One region of the Arthrobacter sp. AG1021 genome, then DNA from elsewhere that is predicted to be linked to it. Evidence: riboswitches for the same ligand, from Rfam matches in the RefSeq annotation. Region 1 holds a riboswitch; the other holds the start of a gene.
The links. Region 1 has a riboswitch for glycine ahead of gcvP (aminomethyl-transferring glycine dehydrogenase). Riboswitches for the same ligand answer to the same signal wherever they lie in the genome.

Region 1 (10,272 bases):
TTGCCGGCGTTCGGCACCACCAGGTACTTTTCGTCTTCCATGCGGTAGACGATCAGGTCGTCGATGATCTTGCCAGCTTCGTTCAGGATCAGCGAGTACTTGGCCTTGCCGACCTTCATCAGGGCGAAGTTGCCGGCCAGCGCGGTGTTCAGCGCGCTGGCTGCCTGCGGGCCGGAAACCCAGACCTCGCCCATGTGGGACAGGTCGAACAGGCCCGCGGTGGAGCGCACCGCCTTGTGCTCTGCCAGTTCCGAACCGTACTTCAGCGGCATGTCCCAGCCGCCGAAGTCGGTGAAGCTCGCGTCCAGGGCTTCGTGCTTGCCGTGCAGCGCGGTGTGCTTGGTGATGGTTTCAGTCATTGCGATGTTCCTAGTCTTCGAAGGCTTCTGGAGCAGGGCAGGAGCAGATGAGGTTGCGGTCGCCGCCGGCGCCGTCGATGCGGCCCACAGCAGGGAAGTACTTGTCCACCTTGAGGCTGGCGACCGGGAAGGCTGCCTGCTCGACGGTGTACTTGCGGTCCCAACCGCTGTTGACCACTGCCGCCACGGTGTGCGGGGCACGGCGCAGCGGGGATTCGGCCAGCTCGTAGACGCCGGCCAGCACTTCTTCCATTTCCTGGCGGATGGTGATCATGGCTTCGATGAAGCGCTCGATCTCTGCCAGGTCCTCCGACTCGGTCGGCTCCACCATCAGGGTGCCGGCGACCGGGAAAGCCAGGGTCGGTGCGTGGAAGCCGAAGTCGATCAGTCGCTTGGCCACGTCTTCTGCGGTGACGCCGGTCTTGGCGGTGACTTCGCGCAGGTCCAGGATGCACTCGTGCGCAACCAGTTCCTTGTTGCCGGTGAACAGGATCGGGAAGTGCTCATTCAGGCGCTTGGCGATGTAGTTCGCGTTCAAGATCGCGTGCTTGGTGGCGCTGGTCAGGCCCTCGCCGCCCATCATCGCGATGTAGGCCCAGGAGATCGGCAGCACGCCGGCCGAGCCGAAGGCGGTGGCGACCACTGGCACGCCGTCGCGCTCGGAGTAGGTGCCCGAGGCGTCGCCCGGCAGGAACGGCACCAGGTGCTCGCCCACGCCGATCGGGCCGACGCCCGGACCGCCGCCGCCGTGCGGGATGCAGAAGGTCTTGTGCAGGTTCAGGTGCGAGACGTCGCCGCCGAACTTGCCCGGCTGGGCGAGACCCACCAGGGCGTTCATGTTCGCGCCGTCGATGTAGACCTGTCCCCCGGCGTCGTGGATCTTGCCGCAGACCTCGCGCACGTCGGCGTCGTACACGCCGTGGGTGGACGGGTAGGTGATCATGATCGCGGCCAGCACGTCCTTGTTGGCCTCGATCTTGGCATCCAGGTCGCCGGCGTCGATGGTGCCGTCGGCTGCGGTCTTGACGACCACAACCTTCATGCCGGCCAGCACTGCCGAGGCGGCGTTGGTGCCGTGGGCCGAGGCGGGGATCAGGCAGACGTTGCGCTGCGACTCGCCGCGCGAAGCATGGTAGTCGGAGATCGCCAGCAGGCCTGCGTACTCGCCCTGGGACCCGGCGTTCGGCTGGATGGAGACGCCGGCGTAGCCGGTGATCGCGGTCAGGCGGCCTTCCAGGTCGGTGATCAGCTCGCGCCAGCCGGCGGTCTGCGCTGCCGGGGCGTACGGGTGGATGGAGGCGAACTCAGGCCAGGTGATGGATTCCATCTCGGCGGCCGAGTTCAGCTTCATGGTGCACGAGCCCAGCGGGATCATGGTGCGGTCCAGGGCCAGGTCGCGGTCCGAGAGGCGGCGCAGGTAGCGCATCATCTGGGTCTCGGAGGAGATGGTGTTGAAGATCGGGTGGGTCAGGTAGGCGCTGGTGCGCACCTGGCCCTCGGGGATCTCGAAGCCTTCCGGTGCTGACAGTTCCACGCCGAAGACGCCGGCCAGGGCCTTGACGGTGGCGGAGGTCGTGGTCTCGTCGGTGGAGATGCCGACCTGGGTGCCGGAGACCTTGCGCAGGTTGATGCCTGCATCGTTGGCCTTTGCAATGACTTCCTCGGCGTCTTTGACGGTCACGACCACGGTGTCGAAGAAGGCCTGCGATGCCAGTTCGAAGCCGCCGGCGACCAGGGAGCTGGCCAGCACGCGGGCGTGGTTGTGGGCGCGGGTGGCGATCTGCTTCAGGCCTGCAGGGCCGTGGTAGACGGCGTACATCGAGGCGCAGATGGCCAGCAGCGCCTGGGCGGTGCAGATGTTGGAGGTGGCCTTCTCGCGGCGGATGTGCTGCTCGCGGGTCTGCAGGGCCAGGCGATAGGCGTTGGTGCCGGCGTCGTCGGTGGAGACACCCACCAGGCGGCCCGGCATGGAACGCTCAAGTCCCTTGGCCACGGCCATGTAGGCGGCGTGCGGGCCGCCGAAGAACAGCGGCACGCCGAAGCGCTGGGTGCTGCCGACCGCGATGTCGGCTCCCTGCTCGCCCGGGGCGGCGATCATGGTCAGCGAGAGCAGGTCGGCGATCACGGTGACCATCGCGCCGGCGGCCTTGGCGGCGGCGATGACCTCGGCGTGGTCGGCGATCGAGCCGTCGTTGCCCGGCTGCTGCAGCACGATGCCGGAGATGTCGCCTTCCGGCAAGCCTGCGGACAGGTCGGCGACCTCGACCTCGAAGCCCAGCGCATCGGCACGGCCCTGCACGACCTTGATGGTCTGCGGGAAGATATTGGAGTCCAGCACGGTCTTGCCGTTGGACTTCTTCTTGTTGGCGCGGCGCATCATCAGCACGGCTTCGGCGGCGGCGGAGGATTCGTCCAGCAGCGAGGCGTTGGCGATCGGCATGCCGGTCAAGTCCATGACCATGGTCTGGAAGTTCAGCAGGGCTTCGAGGCGGCCCTGGGAGATCTCAGGCTGGTACGGGGTGTAGGCGGTGTACCAGGCCGGGTTCTCGACGATGTTGCGGCGGATGACTGCCGGGGTGATGGTGTCGTAGAAACCCTGGCCGATCATCTGGGTCTTCATGACGTTCTTGGACGCCAGCTCACGCAGGTGGGCCAGTGCCTCGGTCTCGGTCAGTGCATCCGGGATGTCCAGAGCGGCATCTTGGCGGATGTCGGCGGGAACTGCCGTGTCGATCAGCTCGTCCAGGCTGTTGTAGCCAAGGGTCTGGAGCATGGTCTCGACGTCGGACTGACGCGGGCCGATATGGCGGGACACGAATTCGCTGTTCGTGTTAGCAGAAGTCTGCGTGATGGTCATGGTGCAGGTGTCTCCATGGGGATCTGTCTTGGCGCATGCCAAAGGAAGGTCGCTGTCCCTCCCCATCCCTGTTGCACAACCTGAGAGTTTTACGCAGCCGGCCTACCAAACCGGTTGCTTGCACCTTCGGTGAACCGGAACAGGCCGGTTACTTTCCAGAGTTGCCTCTTGATGGCGGTACGGGTGCCTGAGAGTTTCCTGGGGAGGAATTGCTCCTACGGCGCCCGTCCATGGTGTGAACGGGACTCTCCCGCCATCCTTCTACGGCGTCGGTTGCGGGCCAATGATCCACAACACACCTCCCATGGTACCCGCCCCGGGGCCAACTGCAAACAATCTTTCGGCCCCGGAGCCCCTGCATGACGCGCGCTAGCTGCTTTCCGCGCCCAGCCGGATGTAGTCCGGGTATTTTGCGCTCAGGCTGTCCCCCGAGGAAGTGCCTGTCAGGCGGCGTTTGACCCATGGAGCCAGGTATTCCCGGGCCCAGCCGAGGTCCTGGCGCAGCTTCTGACCGGGGGCGTTCACCGCAGCCGCTGGCAGCACCGGAACTTCGATGTCGGAGGACCAATTGCCCTCGGTGACGCCATGGGTTCCGAGCACATCCAGCACCTTGGCGGCCATGAGCGTGTGGCCGGCGGTGCCCATGTGCAGGCGGTCCACGGCCCAGTAGCGCACGTCCGAGAATTCGCGCCAACGCCAGTAGTCGGCGACCAGCGTGTTGTAGCGGTCGGCGATCTCGCGCACCTTTTCGTTGTAGATCGCGGTGCGCGGGCGGGTCTTGGAGAACAGCGGCGAGTCGACGGTGTCGAAGCCGGTGAACAGCAGCACGGTGATCCCGGCATCGGCGAAGCGCTTGACCATGCTGTCGTAGCTGCGCATCAGCGCCTCGAGGTCGGCCTTGGGCCGCAGGATGTCGTTGCCGCCGGCGTAGAGGGAGACCACGTCGGGCTTCATGGACAGCGCCTGGTCCATCTGCTGGTTGATCACCTGCCCGATCTTCTTGCCGCGGATCGCGAGGTTCGCGTATTCCCAGTCGCCGCGGGCGCACAGCACCTCGGCCACCCGGTCCGCCCAGCCGCGCACCTGGTTGGGGCGCAGCGGATCGTCGTCGCCAACGCCTTCGGTGAAGGAGTCCCCCATTGCCAGAAACTTTGCCATGCTCTTCCTCCTAGCCCTTGGCCTGCATCATTTTGCCGATAACCACCTGGCGCGCCAGCTGGCTGAGCTGCACGCCCGTGGAAATGCTCTTCTCGCCCTCGTTGCGCGACGGAATGTAGGCGAAGCCGAGCTGGTAGGCCGGATCGGCGAAGGCCAGCGAGGAGTTCGCCCCGTCGTGGCCGTAGGCGAAGATCGAACCGTAGTCGTTGCGGGCGGTGGCTTTCATGAATCCCAGGGCAAAGGCCTGGAGCAGCCCGTTGGTGCGGTCGTGCCCGTAGACGAGCTCCGCGGATACCCGGGACCAGGTGTCCTCGCTCAGGAACCCCCGGGCGGCGCCAAGTGAGGGCACCGGGCCGAAGGAGGCCGCGTAGATGGCCGCCAGCGACTGGGCATCGGCAACGCCGCCCATGGAGGCCGGGCCGAGCCTACGGACCTGCCGGGAGTTGGCCAGCTCGTGCCAGTTGTAGACCGGACCGCTGTCCAGCGCGAACCCGGAGGCCGAGTTTACTGCCAGGCCTGCCGGGGAGAAGGGGTCGAAGAATGCCGGTTCGGCCGGGGCGGCGGGGAGCACGTCACGGTAGCGCGGTTCCAGCGAGTCGTCCTGCCCGATATACGCGTCCACACCCAGGGGCTTGCGGATGCGTTCCTCGAAGACCTCTTTCAGCTCTTTGCCGGTGACCCGGCGGACCAGTTCCTCCATGAGCACACCCATGGTGATGGCGTGGTAGCCCACGATGTTCTGGCCCAGCGGCCAGATGCTCGGCATGGTGGCGAGGATCTTGGCATATTCCGAGGAGTTCAGCAACACCTGACTGGGCACCCCGCCGGGGACGCCCAGCACTCCGGCCTGGTGGCTGAGCACTTCCCCGACGCTCAGTTTGCCCTTGCCGTGGGTGCCGAATTCGGGCCAGTAGTCGGTGATCGGGGCGACCGGATCGATCAGCCCGTCCTGGACCAGCAGGGCGATGACCAGTGCGCTGAGCCCTTTGGTGCAGGAGAACACGCAGGTGAGCGCATCCCCCGAAAGGTGCTCCCCCACGCTGTGGCTCAACACCAGGGCGCCGCGGTGGTACACGGCCAGCTGCGCCGAGTAGCCGTCCTCCACTGCGGCACGGTCCTGCAGCGCCTGCGCGAGCGGGGCAAAGTCGTCAGTTATGACCGATTCCATCTAAATCCTTCGAAAGCATGTCTCTTTGCAACTAACACTAGTAGCCGCAGCGGAAATTCGCGTTCTCCGGCGAAATCATGCCTGAACCATAAGTTCCTCAAAGAGCCATTCTCAATAAACGGAGGAATAACCTCCGAAAAAGGCCGGAACGACAAGCATTTATTGCTGTTAGCATAGTGATCGATTTCGCCCATTGAATAGACGACGACAAAATATGTCGCATTCTTCAGCTCGAATCGAAGATTGGAAAGGCTCATCCGCCTATGACTGCAACCCGAGAAGACTCAACTCCAGGCGGACAACCCGCCGAACTCAAGCGGGTCATCGGCCCCAAACTCCTGATGTTCCTCATCATCGGCGACATCATCGGCGCAGGCATCTTCGCGATCACCGGCAAGGTCGCCGGACAGGTCGGCGGCGCCGCCTGGCTGCCGTTCCTGATCGCCTTCGCCATTGCGACGCTGACCGCCTTCAGCTACATGGAGCTGGTCACCAAGTATCCCCACGCGGCGGGCGCTGCTTTGTATATCCACAAGGCTTTCGGCATCCATTTCGTCACCTTTCTGGTGGCCTTCACGGTGGCCTGCTCCGGCATCACCAGCGCCGCGACCTCGGCCACCCTGGTTGGGCAGAACCTGCTGATCGGCTTCGGCCAATTCATCGAGGGCGTGCCGACCACACCCGAAGCCGGTATGTTCGCCGCCATCGCGATCATCGTGATCCTGGCCCTGATCAACCTGCGCGGCGTCGGGGAATCGGTCAAGTTCAACATGGTGCTCACGGTGATCTCCCTGGGCATCATGGCAGTGATCATCTCCATCGGCATCGGCGCCATCGCCAGCGGCCACGGCGACATCAGCCGACTGGTGGTCTTCGAGGCCCCCGAGGACCGCAGCCTGTTCGCAGCGGTCACCATGGGCACCGCCATCGCGTTCTTCGCGATGGTCGGCTTCGAGGATTCGGTGAATCTGGTCGAGGAAACCAAGAACCCCAACAAGACCTTCCCGCGCATCATGCTCATCAGCCTGGGCATCTGCGCCGTGATCTACATGCTCGTCGCGGTCACCATCATCATGGTGATCCCCACCGGCGACCTGCTGAACCCGAAGAATCCTGACGCGGGCATCCTGCTCGATGTCGTGCGCATCGGCGCCCCGGGCCTGCCGGTGGACGCGATCTTCCCGTTCCTGACGGTCTTCGCCGTGGTCAACACCGCCTTGATGAACATGCTCATGGCCAGCCGCCTACTCTACGGCATGGCCCGCCAGGGTGTGCTGCCGCAGGTGCTGGGCAAGGTGCATTCCAAGCGTCGCACCCCGACGCTATCGATCATCTTCACCACGCTGCTGGCCATCGCGCTGGTGGTCTACGTGAACCTGGATACCGAAAGCGGGATCGTCGGCTCGCTCGGCGGCACCACCGCCCTGTTGCTGCTGGTGGTCTTCACGATGGTCAATATCGCACTGCTGGTGCTGCGCCGCGACAAGGCGCCGGAGGATTCCTTCCGCGCACCGACGATCATCCCGATCCTCGGCGCCGCCACCAGCGCTTTCCTGATCGGGCCATGGGCCCGCTCGCGCGCGGACTGGGTGCAGTATGAGATTGCGGGGCTGCTGCTGGCCCTTGGCGTCGCGCTCTGGGCGGTCAACTGGCTGGCCAACCGCATCAACTACAAAAAGGGCAACATCTCCTCGGGGCACTTCTAGCAATCCGCCCCGGCAAAACGGCAAAGGCACGAACCCTGCGGGGTTCGTGCCTTCGCCGTTTGGGGCGGGATGCCCATCGCCTTGCGGCTACTGCTGGACGGTTTCCTGGCGGAAGCGCAGCTTCCAGCCGCTCTCGGTGCGCTGCCACCATGAGGAGACCACGAGGATCGGCAAGCCCTCGACCTTCATGCGGTAGGCCAGCAGGGCCAGATCCCTGTCGACCTCGCGGGCGGTGAGCACCTGCACCTCGCCGGTGGCAGGCAGCTGCGCCCCGGCTTCGAGCTGGGTGCGCACCGTGGCGACATCCAGCAGCCCCCCGCCGCGAGTGACTTCCTGGTATCCCGGATGCAGGAAATCGCTCAGCTCGGCGAAGCTGGTGCGGATCTGCGGGTCGAGGAAGCCCAGTTCAAGTTCATAGATCGTGGCAGCCGTATCCTGGGCGGACTTGGGAGCGGTTGCTTCAGCGGGGGCGGCAGGGGCTGCGGTGGAAGCTGCCGCGGCAGATGCCGCTCCGGCGGTGTAACCGGGGCCCGGGTCCGGCGCAGTGCCTTGCTGGTGCGCGGTGGCGGCGGCACGGGCACGGTCGTCGGCAGCTTCGTTCAGGTCATGCCCGGCGTGGCCCTTGACCCATTCAAAGGTGTACTTGCGGTCCTTGATCGCCGCATCCAATTCCTTGAGGATCTCCTGGTTCAGCACCGGTTTGCCGTCGGCCTTTTTCCAGCCGCGCTTTTTCCATCCCGGCATCCACTTGCTGATGCAGTTGATGGCGTACTGGGAGTCGCACAGGATCTTCAGTTCCTGCTCCGGGTACTGGGCGGTGGCGCGGAAGAGTTCGAGGACCGCCTGCAGCTCGCCCATGTTGTTGGTTCCATGGTCCCAGCCGCCGGAGGCCCAGTTCGCCTCGTCGATGTACCAGGCCCAGCCTGCCGGGCCGGGGTTTCCTAGGGCTGATCCGTCTGCCGCTGCGGTGATCGTCATGGCTTTAATCCTGCCACCTGACCTCCCCCGCCGCCTAAAGAGACGTGCGAAGGCTCCGGAGTCCTTGCGCCGCGCCAACGCCGCGGCGCTGGCGATGGTCCGTAGGATGGTGAACTGTGAAAAAGATTCTGCCGCTCCTCGTTGTTGCGACCCTGGGCCTGGCCGCCTGCTCGGGTCCGTCGCCCGACGACCTGCGCCGCAGCGATCCCGAGGGCAGCACCGCGTGCATCCACTACGGCGGCAGCCTGACCGCCCCGGGCGATATCGGGCAGACGAATCGGCAAAAGGCCGCCGAGCATGGCTCGGCGGCCTCCACCGATTCGATCCGCAACGCGGTATCGACAGATGCATCAGGTCAGCCCGTGATCACCGACGACGAGGCGTTTGCCGCGGCGTGCGAGCAGCAGGGCTTCGACTTCAAGAGGTAGCCCGGCCGCTGCCGGCTATTTTCCTTCCAGCGGGTACAGCGGGTTGTGGCCTGCTGCGACGCGTTCCTCGGTGCGGACTTCGCCCGGAGCGGTGCCGCCCAGGAATGGGCCGTTGTCCGCCAGCTCGTCGCGGTTATGGGATTCGAGCCAGTTGGACAGGTCCGGGCCTTTGGGCACGATCTGCGTTGGATTGATGTCCTCGTGGACCTTGTAGTAGTGGTCCTTGATCTGCTCGAAGTCCACGGTGTCGCCGAAGCCCGGGGTCTGGAACAGGTCGCGGGCGTAGCCCCAGAGGTTCGGCATCTCGATCAGGTTGTTGCGGTTGGCCTTGAAGTGTCCGTGGTAGACCGGGTCGAAGCGGGTCAGCGTGGTGAACAGGCGCACGTCGGCTTCGGAGATGTAGTCGCCCATGAGGAAGCGGCGGGTGGCCAGGCGTTCTTCGAGGTAGTCGAGGGTGGTGAAGATCCGGTCGTAGGCGTCCTCATAGGCGGCCTGCGTACCGGCGAAGCCCGCACGGTAGACGCCGTTGTTGACCTCGGTGAAGATGCGCTTGATCAGCGGGAGCATCTCGTCGAGCTGGTCCTCCATGACCAGGTCCGGGGCTCCTTCGCGGTGGAACTGCTTCCACTGCGTGGAGAAGTCCCAGGTGATCTGCGGGTAGTCGTTGGTGACCACCGCGCCGCTGGGGATGTCCACGATGGCCGGGACGGTGATGCCACGGGGATAGTCGGCGAAGCGCTTGAAGTAGTTCTCCTGCAGGCGTTCGGTGCCCAGCACCGGGTCCTTGCCGCCCTCGTCCAGATCAAACCGCCAGCTGCGCACGTCGTGGGTCGGACCTGGCAGGCCCACCGAAATCGCATCCTCCAGGCCCAGCAGGCGGCGCACGATCAGCGTGCGGTTGGCCCACGGGCAGGCGCGGGCGGCCACCAAGCGGTAGCGCCCTGCTTCGACCTGCCAGAGCTGGGCGCCTTCGCCCAGGGCCGCATTCGGGTGCCCGATCTTGCTTACCGGCTCCCCGTGGGAGAACGCCTCTGGCCGCGGATCGGCAACGATGCGGTCCTGGATGTAGTTGGTATCGCGCGTGAATTCACTGCCCGTGACGTACGCGCCCTTGGTTGAATAGTCCTGCGACATGCTCGATCCTCCACAATCTTTGGCTTGGTTGCCCGCTCTGGGGCAAGTTCTCGGGTGATACGGCAAACGGCGGGAAGGCCTGGTACAAGCTTCCCGCCGTTTGCACTTGAACGCTAGGCCGTTCAGGCAGCGTGCAATTAGGCGCTGACGGATGCGGCGGCGCGCACCGAATTCATGGCTTCGGTCCAGGCCAGCAGCTGCTCGAACATCGGCTGCACCGAAGCGGCGCCCTCCGCGGTCGGCTTGAAGTTCGAGAAGTTCTCGAAGTCGGTGAACAGGGAGAACAGGCCGGTCTTCTGCACGTGGGCTACCTGCAGCTCGGAGAGGATGCCGCGCAGGTGCTCGATGGAGCGGGCGCCCAGGGCCGAACCGTAGCCCACCAGGCCGGCGGCCTTGTTGTTCAGCTCGACGTTGATGTAGCTCAGCGCGTTGGCCAGCGCCGGGGAGACCGAGTGGTTGTACTCCGGGGTGACGAAGATGTAGC
Region 2 (10,272 bases), on a different contig from region 1:
GCCTTGCTTGGTGCCAGCGCGCTCGTCGTCGCTGCGCGAGAGGTCGCTTTGGAACATTCCACCGATGAACACATGGTAATCACCTCCTGCGGCGAATTCTCCGTGTACCCCAACTCGCCCGTGGTTGTAGCTAGTCGTGTAAATCTTCTGGTGGATCTTCGATCTACCGATGCTGACGTACTAGCCGCAGCGGATGCGGATCTGCGCTCCCGTGTGAAGCGAATCGAAAAGCTGGCAAATGTCAGCATCGAACGGGGTGCTGAGCATGTCTGGGCTGCAAAAGCCTACGATCAGGCGGGACTCAAGCTGGCTGCCGACGCAGCGCAATCCCTGGGCCTCCGGCATGGGGTAGTCCGGACACTGGCCGGACACGATTCAACGAATATGAAAGACATTGTCCCAACCATCATGTTGTTCGTCCCCAGCGTGGAGGGTATCAGCCACAATGAACGCGAGCTGACACACGACAAGGACATGCTAGCTGGACTAGATCTTCTCGCCGAAGTACTTCATCGCGTTGTACAAGGCCAATTCGTTCCAGCGGATGCGCTCCTTGTCTCTGCAACCGGGCAGTCTCAGTAGATCATGCTCGGCGACGAATATTGGCGCCCTTAAACTCGTTTTTGGGGCGCCAATTGGAATGGCTTCTCCCACGCGGTCTTAGTTCTGCTTTTGCTCGACGTGCTTCTGCTGACCCACGACGATGCCGATCGTCACGCTCAGCGCCGCACCGGTGGCCGCCCCGAGCACCGTCATGGTGACCCGGTCAACCAGCAGCACCATGGGATCCTCGGGGCTGGCGAGGTGTACCATGAGCAGCGCGACCATGGTCATGAAGACCATGCCCACCGCGTAATTGCGCAGGATGACGACCTCGATGCAGAACTGGCCGACCAGCGCCACCGCAAGCAGCACCCAGAGATTGGGTTCGAAGACGAACACCGCCCAGGTCAGCAGCACGCCGATACAGGTTCCGACGCAGCGTTGCAGGGCCCGGGCAACCCGGCTGTGGACGGTTGCCCCCATCACCCCGGAAATTGCGCCAAGGCTCGCCCAGTACCAGTGCTCTCCCCCAAGAAGATAGGCCACGACACCGGCCAGCAAGACGGCGATGCCCATGCGCACGGATTCATGGACCGATTTCTCGGTCGGCGCCCAGGTGAGTTCCGCCTTCAGCGCGGCCGCCAGTCGGCCGCGTCGGGCCGACAGCCCGAGCATGACCAGCAGGCTGAACAATGCGGTGCCCGCACCGACCAGCAGCACTCCGATGAAGCTTTCGCCGCTTGCCGGAACCGAGAGGCAGGCACCGCCGGCGAACACCGCGAAGATCGGTCCCGGCGGAAGCCAGCGCACCCCGCGCGACACCAGATTGGAGCCGAAGGCGATCACGGCCAAGACAAGTGCATCGACGATGAACGGCGTCTGGAGAAAGGAGAACAGCGTGCCCAGCAGCATGGATGCTACCTGCACCGCGCCGCAGCTGAGCTGCTGCCAGAAGCGGACCGCGTAGTTGTCGTAGCGGCCGAAGACTGCGCAGAAGGCGCCGAACCCTGCATACATCGCCCAATCCATCCGTCCCAGGCTGGCGAGGATGAGCAGCGGCACCGCCAGGCAGAACGTGGCCCGGGCCGCGGGCCGCAACGCCGGCATGCGCGGGGCGACGGCAACGCTGTGCTTCCAGATCTGTTGTGCGTGGGCAATCACGGGCGAGCTTCCTCCTCGCTGGCGACTACCAGCTGCAGCAGGCCGCGCAGCTGGTCGCGCTGGGCCGCATCCAGCACGCTGTAGATCTTCTCCTCGCCTTCGCGGGCCGCTTCGACGGCACGGTCCGCAAAACGACGCCCTTCAGCGGTCAGCTCGATGAGCCGGCGGCGGCGGTCCGCCGGGTCCACGGTGCGCTGCAGCGTACCGTGCGCTTCCAGCCGGTCGAGGTAGGCGACCATATGGCCGCGGTTGATATTGGCCCGGTCGGCCAGGTCGTTCTGGTACATCGCGCCGGACTCTTCCAGTGCGCTGATGATCGTGAAGTGGTGGCGCGTCAGCCCCTCGGCGTCCATGAGCGCACCGAGCGCCGTGGTACCCACGCGCCCAACCCGGGTCGCCAGATAACTCAAGGAGTTCCATTGGAATTGGGGCGGTTTCTGTTCATTCACCCACCGAGAATATCATTTCACAATGAAATGATTTCATAGCGGGACAGATTGCCGCCCCGAACGCGACCCAGGGGCGGGAACCTGGGGTCTCATATTAAGCGTTGCGCCGTTTCAAACTTTAAGCCACAAGACGAAATTGAAACGCACTTGTCAATAAGGATTTTCGAAAGGACCTTTTGAGGCTTTACGACGATTTTCCGGCAGATTCAATTTGCATCGCTTCACGTTTCCAAGGCATACTGTGATGGCAGTCACCAAACAGCCATTGATGCGTGGCGGGAGAGCCCCGTCCTGAACCAAGGGCGGGCGCCGTAGGAGCAATTCCTCCCCGGGAAACTCTCAGGCCCCCGTACCGCCACGAACAGGCACATCTGGAAAGTAGCGCGATGAAGGTCGCGCTCACCGAAGGAGCAGGCTTCGCCCAGTATTCGGCGCAAAGTGAAAACTCTCAGGTACGCAAACAGATTGGGGAGGAACATCAGAACAGTGCCGCACTCGCGGGCACGCCCATGATGCTCCCCCGTGGTCGCGGCAGGCACTTGCTTTGAGCGCTTGAGCCTTATGCGGCCGAAAACAGGAGAACACCACGATGCGCGTGTTCGAAGGTAGCGCTGTCCGCGGACAGGCCCACCGGCTTGTCCCGGATTGCGTCGGGTGCGGGATCCCCCACTCCCGGAAGGCGCCTGAATGAGCTCAACCAGCTCTGCCCCCAAGCTCGAACGCGGACTCTCCAATCGCCATATCCAGCTCATCGCAATCGGCGGCGCCATCGGCACCGGCCTGTTCATGGGCTCCGGCAAGACCATCGCCGTCGCCGGCCCCTCGGTCATCTTCGTGTACATGATCATCGGCTTCATGCTCTTCTTCGTCATGCGCGCCATGGGCGAGCTGCTGCTGAGCAACCTCAACTACAAGACCTTCGCCGACTTCGCCGGCGACCTGCTCGGCCCCTGGGCCGCCTTCTTCACAGGCTGGACCTACTGGTTCTGCTGGGTTGTCACCGGCATCGCGGATGTCGTGGCCATCGCGCACTACGTCGCCTTCTGGTGGGGCGACCTGCCCCTGTGGATCCCGGGCCTGGCCTGCATCGTCCTGCTGCTGGTGCTGAACCTGAGCACCGTGAAGGCCTTCGGCGAAACCGAATTCTGGTTCGCCCTGGTCAAGATCATCGCCATCGGTGCGCTGATCGTGGTGGGTCTGGCCATGGTCATCACTGGATTCCAGCACAACGGCATCAGCTCTTCCTTCTCCAACCTCTGGGCGCATGGAGGTATGTTCCCGAACGGCGCCATGGGCTTCGTGGCCGGCTTCCAGATCGCAGTGTTCGCCTTCGTGGGCATCGAACTGGTCGGCACCACCGCGGCCGAGACCAAGGACCCGGAGAAGACCCTGCCCAAGGCGATCAACTCGATCCCGCTGCGCATCCTGTTCTTCTACGTCGGCGCGCTGCTGGTGTTGATGATGGTCGAGCCGTGGACGCTGTTCTCCGCCGAGGAATCCCCGTTCGTCGGCATGTTTACCCTGGCCGGGCTGGCCGGCGCCGCGGGCATCATCAACTTCGTGGTGCTCACCTCCGCCACCTCCAGCGCCAACTCGGGCATCTACTCGACCTCGCGCATGCTGCGCGGCCTGGCATTGGAAGGCGACGCCCCGAAGAAGTTCGAGCGGCTCTCCTCCCGCAAGGTGCCGCGCAACGCGCTGATGTTCTCATGCATGTTCCTGCTGGCAGGCGTCGCGCTGCTCTACAGCGGCGACTCGGTGATGGCGGTGTTCACGCTGGTGACCACCATTTCAGCCCTCTGCTTCATGTTCGTCTGGTCGATCATCCTGCTCAGCTACCTGGCTTACCGGGCCCGCCGCCCGCAGCTGCATGACGCCAGCGCCTTCAAGATGCCCGGCGGACGGTTCATGCCGTACGTCGTGCTGGCATTCTTCGTCTTCATCCTGTGGGCGTTGACCACCCAGGCCGACACGCTGGTCGCGCTGATCGCCACCCCGCTCTGGTTCATCGGGCTGGGCATCGGCTACCTGGTGGTCCGCCGCGATCCGAAGCACGAGGCGCTGCGCCTGGCCCACGCCGGCAAGGTCGCCCACGAGCGCCGCGAGGCGGCCGCCTACCGCAGCACCGTGTCAGCCGGCGCAGCCCAGGCCGAGAAGGCCAAGGAAAGCATCGACAGCTAGCGCCTTTGGGCAACCATCGAGGGCCTCGCTACGTCACGGGATGACGGTGCGAGGCCCTTGGCGTCAGCACGGGAGAACAGGCTGGCGGCTACCGGCTCGCGGCCAGGTCTTCCAGCAGGAACTTCGCGCCGAGCTCGCCGATCAGCACCGCCGGGGCGTTGGTGTTGCCGGTGGTGATGCGCGGCATGATGGACGCGTCGATGACCCGCAGGCCCTTCAGCCCGTTGAGCTTCAGCCGCGGATCCACCACCGCCTGCGCGTCGACGCCCATGCGGCAGGTGCCCACCTGGTGGTGGTAGGTCACCACGTTGTTGCGGATGTAGTCCTCCAGCGCCGCGTCGTCCTGCACCTCGGCGCCCGGATAGACCTCCACCGCTCCCCAGTCCCCAGCCAGCGCCGGCTGCGCCATGATGTCGCGGCACTGCTTGATGGAGAACAGGAACGCGTCCATGTCCCGCCGGTCATCCAGCGCGTTGAGGTCGATGCGCACCGGGTCGTCCAGCGACGGCCCGGACAGCGTCAGCTCGCCGCGGCTGTGCGGGGCAATGATGCCCGAGTGCAGGGTGAATGCCGTGCCTTGAACCGGTTCCATGCCCGGCGAGTACATCGGTACGGAGAAGAAGATCGGCTGGGTGTCGGGCACGTCCAGGTCCTCCCTCGACTTGGCGAACAGGTGGGTCTGCGACACCGAGACGCCGGTGCGCGGCGCCGGGATGTCCTTGGCAGTGGTCTGCCCGATCACCGGGGCCAGCAGGTGGTCGTGCAGGTTCTTGCCGACCTGCGGGGCATCCAGCAGCGGACCGACGCCGGCGGCCTCCAACTCCGCCGAGGGGCCGATGCCAGAACGCAACAGGATCTTCGGGGAGCCCAGCGCGCCGGCGCTGAGCACCACCTCGTCCGCGCGCAGCTCGTGCAGCTGCCCGCCGCTGCGGTAGCGCACGCCCACCGCCGCGCCGTCCTCGACCAGCAGCGAGTGAACCTGTGCGCCGGTGATGATCCGCAGCTTGTCGCGCACCGGCTTCAGGTAGGCCTTCCAGGTGTTGATGCGTTCGCCGTCGACGATGTTCACCTGCTCCTGGGAGACGCCTTCCAGGGATTGGCCGTTGTAGTCCTGGTTGTGCTCGACGCCGGATTGCACTGCGGCCTCGATGATCGACTGGTGGATCTCGTCCAGCGGGTACTTGTCGACTACGGGCAGCAGGCCCGCGCCGCCGCGCAGCTCGCTGGCGCCTCCGGAGAAGTTCTCGATGTCCTTGTAAACCGGCAGGACGTTCTCCCAGGCCCAGTCGGGGCTGCTGACGCTGGCCCAGTGGTCGAAGTCCTGCGGGGCGCAGCGCACCCAGATGGTGGCGTTCAGCGCATGCGAGCCACCCATGACCTTGCCGCGCGGCAGGTGCATCGGCTTGCTGGCGGTGCCGTTCATGGGCGCGGTGTAGTAGTCCCAGTCGTCCTCGCTGTGCCACAGCTCCCCCATGCGCGAGAGGTCGTGGATGGCGGGGTTGGTGTCCTCGTTGCCTGCCTCGAACAAGGTGACGCTGGCTCCGGCGTCCACGAGCCGGCGCGCGACCACCGATCCGGCCGAACCTGCGCCTACGACAATGACGGTTTTGTTCTCCACAATTCCCCTTTTCTCCCGTGCAGGCCAGCGCCGATGTCGGCTCCAGGTGTTGGCCGTGTCACACATATCGAACCTAGTCTGCTACGGATTCGGGATTTAGGGATTGGCCTGCAGCGCACGCGGGTTGGCTTCCAGCGCAGGACGGGTCCCATGCTGGCAGTGCGTTGCAGGCCCTTTCCAGCGCGCCCAGCGGTGCGTACCGTGGAAGCAACTTCGAAAGAGGCGGCGGCAATGCGCAAGGTTACCTATTCAATGTCCATGTCCATGGACGGATTCATCACCGGTCCGGATGGCGGAATCGACTGGAGCGTTCCGGGTGACGACATCTACCAGGCCTCCATCGACGAGGCGAAGAATCTCGGTGTCCAGTTCATGGGGCGCAAGCTCTACGAGGTCATGCTGTACTGGGAGACCGCCGCGGACAACCCGGAAAGCACAAAGCTGGATCTGGACTGGATCGCACTGTGGAACCCTCTGCCCAAGGTCGTGTTCTCCCGCACGCTGAATGAAGTGCAGGGCAACGCCCGGCTGGCCACCAGGTCCCTGGGCGAGGAGATCCAGTCGCTGAAGGCGCAGGGAGGCGACACGGAGATCGCCATCGGCGGGGCGGACCTGGCCGCCCAAGCGGCGCGGCTGGGACTGATCGACGAATACCGGATCAACCTGTTCCCGATAGTGTTGGGCGGCGGGACCCCCTACTTCGCCCCGGGCCTCGCCCGCACCAATCTGGAACTGCTCTCCGCCCAGGAGCTCAGCGGCGGGGTCATGCGTCTGTGCTACGAGGTCAAGCGGTAGGAGCGGCGCACACCCGAGCGCCGGGAACTGCGCATGAAATACGTGCAGGGCGCGTCCGCGAACGGACGCGCCCTGCACGCAGTGCCGGACAAACGCTACTTCTTGCGTCGTGCCCTGACGACTTCGAGCACCTTTTCTTCGGCGTCGACACCAGCGGGGATGCCGCCGGGGACCTTGAAGAAGAACAGCGCGCCCATGGCCCACCAGATCGCGAAGATCAGCCACGGCTGCCAGGTCAGCTGCGCCGGCATGCCGGGCATGTAGAGGCTGAACAAGCCGAAGGTCAGCAGCACCGAGGCCCAGCCGATGACCTCGCCAAAGCGGCCTTCGCCGCCCACGCGCAGCGGGCGGTCCATCTGCGGTTCCCGGCGGCGCAGCAGCAGGAAGGTCACGGACACCAGGAAGTAGGCGATGATGATGCTCGGGGCGCCCGAGTCCACCAGCCAGCCCAGCATGCGTTCGCCGAAGAACGGGGCAACCAGCGAGATGCCGCCGATGAACAGCAGCGCATTGTGCGGGGTCTTGTACTTCGGGTGCAGTCGGGCGAACCAGTCGGGCAGCATGCCGGAGCGGGCCAGCGAGAACACCAGACGGGACGCGCCCAGCAGCAGGGAGTTCCAGGAGGTCAGGATGCCCGCGATGCCGCCGGCGATCAGGATCTTGGCCATCAAATCCGAGTTGAACAGCGCGCCGAAGGCGTCGGCGGTGGCGATGTTGGCGTTCGCCAGATCCGCGGCCGGCATCGCCGAGGCGGTGGTCAGCACCACCATGACGTACCACAGGGTCGCCATGATGACAGCAATGACCACGAGCTTGCCGATCTGCCGCGAAGGGATCTTGACCTCTTCAGCGGACTGCGGGATCACGTCGAAGCCGATGAACAGGAACGGCACGGCCATCAGCACCGTGAAGAAGCCCTTCATGCCCGGGGTGAACCATGGCTCCATGTTGGCGGTTTCGCCGCCGGTGACCGAGCCGAAGATCATCAGCAGGCCGATGGCCAGCAGGAAGATCACGGTGAAGGTCTGGACCACGCCGGCCTGCTTCACGCCGCGGATGTTGATCCAGGTGATCAGGATGCCGGCCAGGACGCCGACCAGCGCCCAGGTCAAGTGGACCTCGAAACCTGCAATGGTCCACAGCGGGATCTGGCTCATGCCGGGGAAGATGTATTCAACGGTGCGCGGGAACGCCACGGCTTCGAAGGCCACGATCGTGACATAGCCGCCGGTGATCGCCCAGGAGCCGATGAAGGATGGACGCGGGCCAAGCGCACGCAGGATGAAGTTGTGCTCGCCGCCGGCCTTGGGCATGGAAGCGGTCAGCTCGGCGTAGGTCAGGCCGACCACGGCCATAATGCCGCCGCCGACCAGCACAGCGACGATGGTTCCCAGGGTTCCGGCGCTCGAAAGCCAGCCGCCGGTGAGGACCACCCAGCCGAATCCGATCATTGCGCCGAAGCCAAGGGCCAGGGCATCCCAGTTGCCCAAGGTCTTGGCCAGGGACACCTGTCCCGGATCCTTATTTGTACGTGTTGTGGACAACTTCGTCCCTTTCAGTCAAGCATGTGATGGCGTTGGAACACCGCCAAGAATCATCCCGTGACTGATACACCCCAATCGGCCGAAGTCACGGATTATTCGCCACCAAGCGACCAGCGGTAGAAAAGAATCGGTGAGCGGGCCGATGTATTGGCCATGGAACGACACCAGAATTGGCCAGCCGTCGATCTCATGAGAGAATATTCGTCACTCATTTGTACTCATCCTCAGTCAGGCCCGGCGCGCCGGCCCCGGACGGCGGCAGCAGCCGTGGTTTTCCGGCACCCGAATCCCGGTGCACCCGCTTCGTCCTGTGCAATGTCTGACACCTGTTGGCTTCCGGGGTGGACCCATGCCACGATGACCCGAAAAAGGGGCGTCGCGGCTCCTTGGAGCAGCGACATTGTTTTCGGAAGGATCGCCATGACGGAAACCGGGCCGTTGCCACGCGTGCAGGTGTGGCAATTGATGGATGAACTGCAGGATTGGGAACTGGGCGAAAGCTCGCTGGCTGTCAGCTATCGGTTCGACACAACCGCCACCGCGCTGGAATTCATCGCGGTCATCGGTCTGGCCGCCGAACAGCTCAACCACCACCCGACCGTCGACTGGCGCTACGAGTCCGTCCACGTGGGGATCTCGCTGCGCAGCGTCCACGGCATCGCGAAGCGGGACTTCGACCTGGCCGCCCGGATTTCCGAGGAAGCCGCAAAGCTCGAGGGGCTGGCGGTCGATGCCGCCTCCCGCTGACGGTTCGGGCTACAGCCGGGCGCTGCGCAGCTCGTCGACGCGAACCAGCACCACGCCGCCGACGATCAGCAGCCCGCCCAGCAGCTGCACCGGGCCGGGAAGCTCGGAGAGCAGCAGCCAGGCCCACAGCACCGCGAATAGCACCTCGGTCAGCGAGATGAAGCTGGCGACCTTCGAACCCAGCGCCCGCGCCGCCATCACGCCGGTGGTGTAGGAGAAGACCGTGGAGATCAGGATCAGGCCGATGAGCGCGAGCCACCACGGGGTTTCGTAGCCGGCGAATGAACCGGTGCCGGTGGAGAACTCCATGGGCAGGATGCCGAAGGCGGCCACCGCGACCATGGACAGGGCGCCGATCGCCATGCCTCCGGCGGAGAGCATGATCGGCGGCAGCGCTCCATCCACCCGGGCGCTGATGAAGAAGTACACGGTCAGCCCAACCGCCGCGCCCAGCCCCCACAAGACGCCGATCGGGTCGATGTCCGAAGTGCCGGTCAGGTCCAGCACCGCCACCAGGCCGCCCAGGGCGAGCAGGGTCCCGGCAATCGTGGCCACCGACGGGCGCTTCTTGTGGCGCACCCACAGCACCAGCACGATCAGCACCGGAGCCAGGTACTCCAGCAGCAGTGCCACGCCGACATCCAGTCGCTGCACCGCCAGGAAGTAGCACAACTGGCAGGCGCCCACGCCGAACAGGCCGAACAGCAAGATCGACACCCAGTTGGTGCGCAGCAGGGTCCAGCGGCCGCGCATGGCCAGCATGGCCGGGATCGCCAGCACCAGTGCCGCGCCCGCCATGCGCGCGGTCACCGCGGCGACCGGCGACCATCCAGCTTCGAAGAGCCCGCGGGCGAAAGTTCCGGAAATGCCGAACGCCGCCGAGGACGCCAGCGCAATCCAGACTCCGCGGGCGGAGTTGGAAACGCGCGGGGCAGCCGTGCGCAGGGCAGGGGAATCCAGCGGTTCCTCAGGGTGAGTCATCAAGTGTGCGGTGCTTTCAAAGAACTTCCGCCGGCTCGATGTCGATCCGGCGGAGATGGGACATATGTTCCAGACGATACGGTTAGGCTTGAAGCACAGTCAATCCGCTAGCTCGTTCAGGACTGAATTATGACTTTTACGCCCGATATCGAAGCCTCGTTGAAGGTCATCGTGAACCTCTTGAACACCGAGGTGCAGATCGTTGACATGCTTTCCAGCGTGGCGGACCTGGACGAATTCCTGGACTCGCAGC

Region 2: linked by a shared signal. The riboswitch ahead of cycA (D-serine/D-alanine/glycine transporter) and the one ahead of gcvP (aminomethyl-transferring glycine dehydrogenase) in region 1 are both predicted to bind glycine.

Annotation. Positions count from the first base shown of each region.
Region 1 covers NZ_RBLB01000013.1:1,357-11,628, forward strand. The annotation lists gene gcvT (glycine cleavage system aminomethyltransferase GcvT) at 1-359, opposite strand, end outside; gene gcvP (aminomethyl-transferring glycine dehydrogenase) at 370-3,216, opposite strand; glycine riboswitch at 3,382-3,479, opposite strand; gene DFO58_RS17405 (SGNH/GDSL hydrolase family protein) at 3,586-4,374, opposite strand; gene DFO58_RS17410 (serine hydrolase domain-containing protein) at 4,385-5,542, opposite strand; gene DFO58_RS17415 (APC family permease) at 5,806-7,248, shown strand; gene DFO58_RS17420 (RNase H family protein) at 7,336-8,226, opposite strand; gene DFO58_RS17425 (hypothetical protein) at 8,343-8,654, shown strand; gene DFO58_RS17430 (glutathione S-transferase C-terminal domain-containing protein) at 8,670-9,788, opposite strand; gene DFO58_RS17435 (NAD(P)H-dependent oxidoreductase) at 9,926-10,272, opposite strand, start outside.
Region 2 covers NZ_RBLB01000009.1:294,965-305,236, forward strand. The annotation lists gene DFO58_RS12550 (M20 family metallo-hydrolase) at 1-582, shown strand, start outside; gene DFO58_RS12555 (FUSC family protein) at 661-1,704, opposite strand; gene DFO58_RS12560 (MarR family transcriptional regulator) at 1,701-2,153, opposite strand; glycine riboswitch at 2,420-2,518, shown strand; gene cycA (D-serine/D-alanine/glycine transporter) at 2,841-4,334, shown strand; gene DFO58_RS12570 (GMC family oxidoreductase) at 4,423-5,952, opposite strand; gene DFO58_RS12575 (dihydrofolate reductase family protein) at 6,184-6,747, shown strand; gene DFO58_RS12580 (amino acid permease) at 6,843-8,291, opposite strand; gene DFO58_RS18525 (4a-hydroxytetrahydrobiopterin dehydratase) at 8,712-9,038, shown strand; gene DFO58_RS12590 (EamA family transporter) at 9,048-10,019, opposite strand; gene DFO58_RS12595 (CGNR zinc finger domain-containing protein) at 10,149-10,272, shown strand, end outside.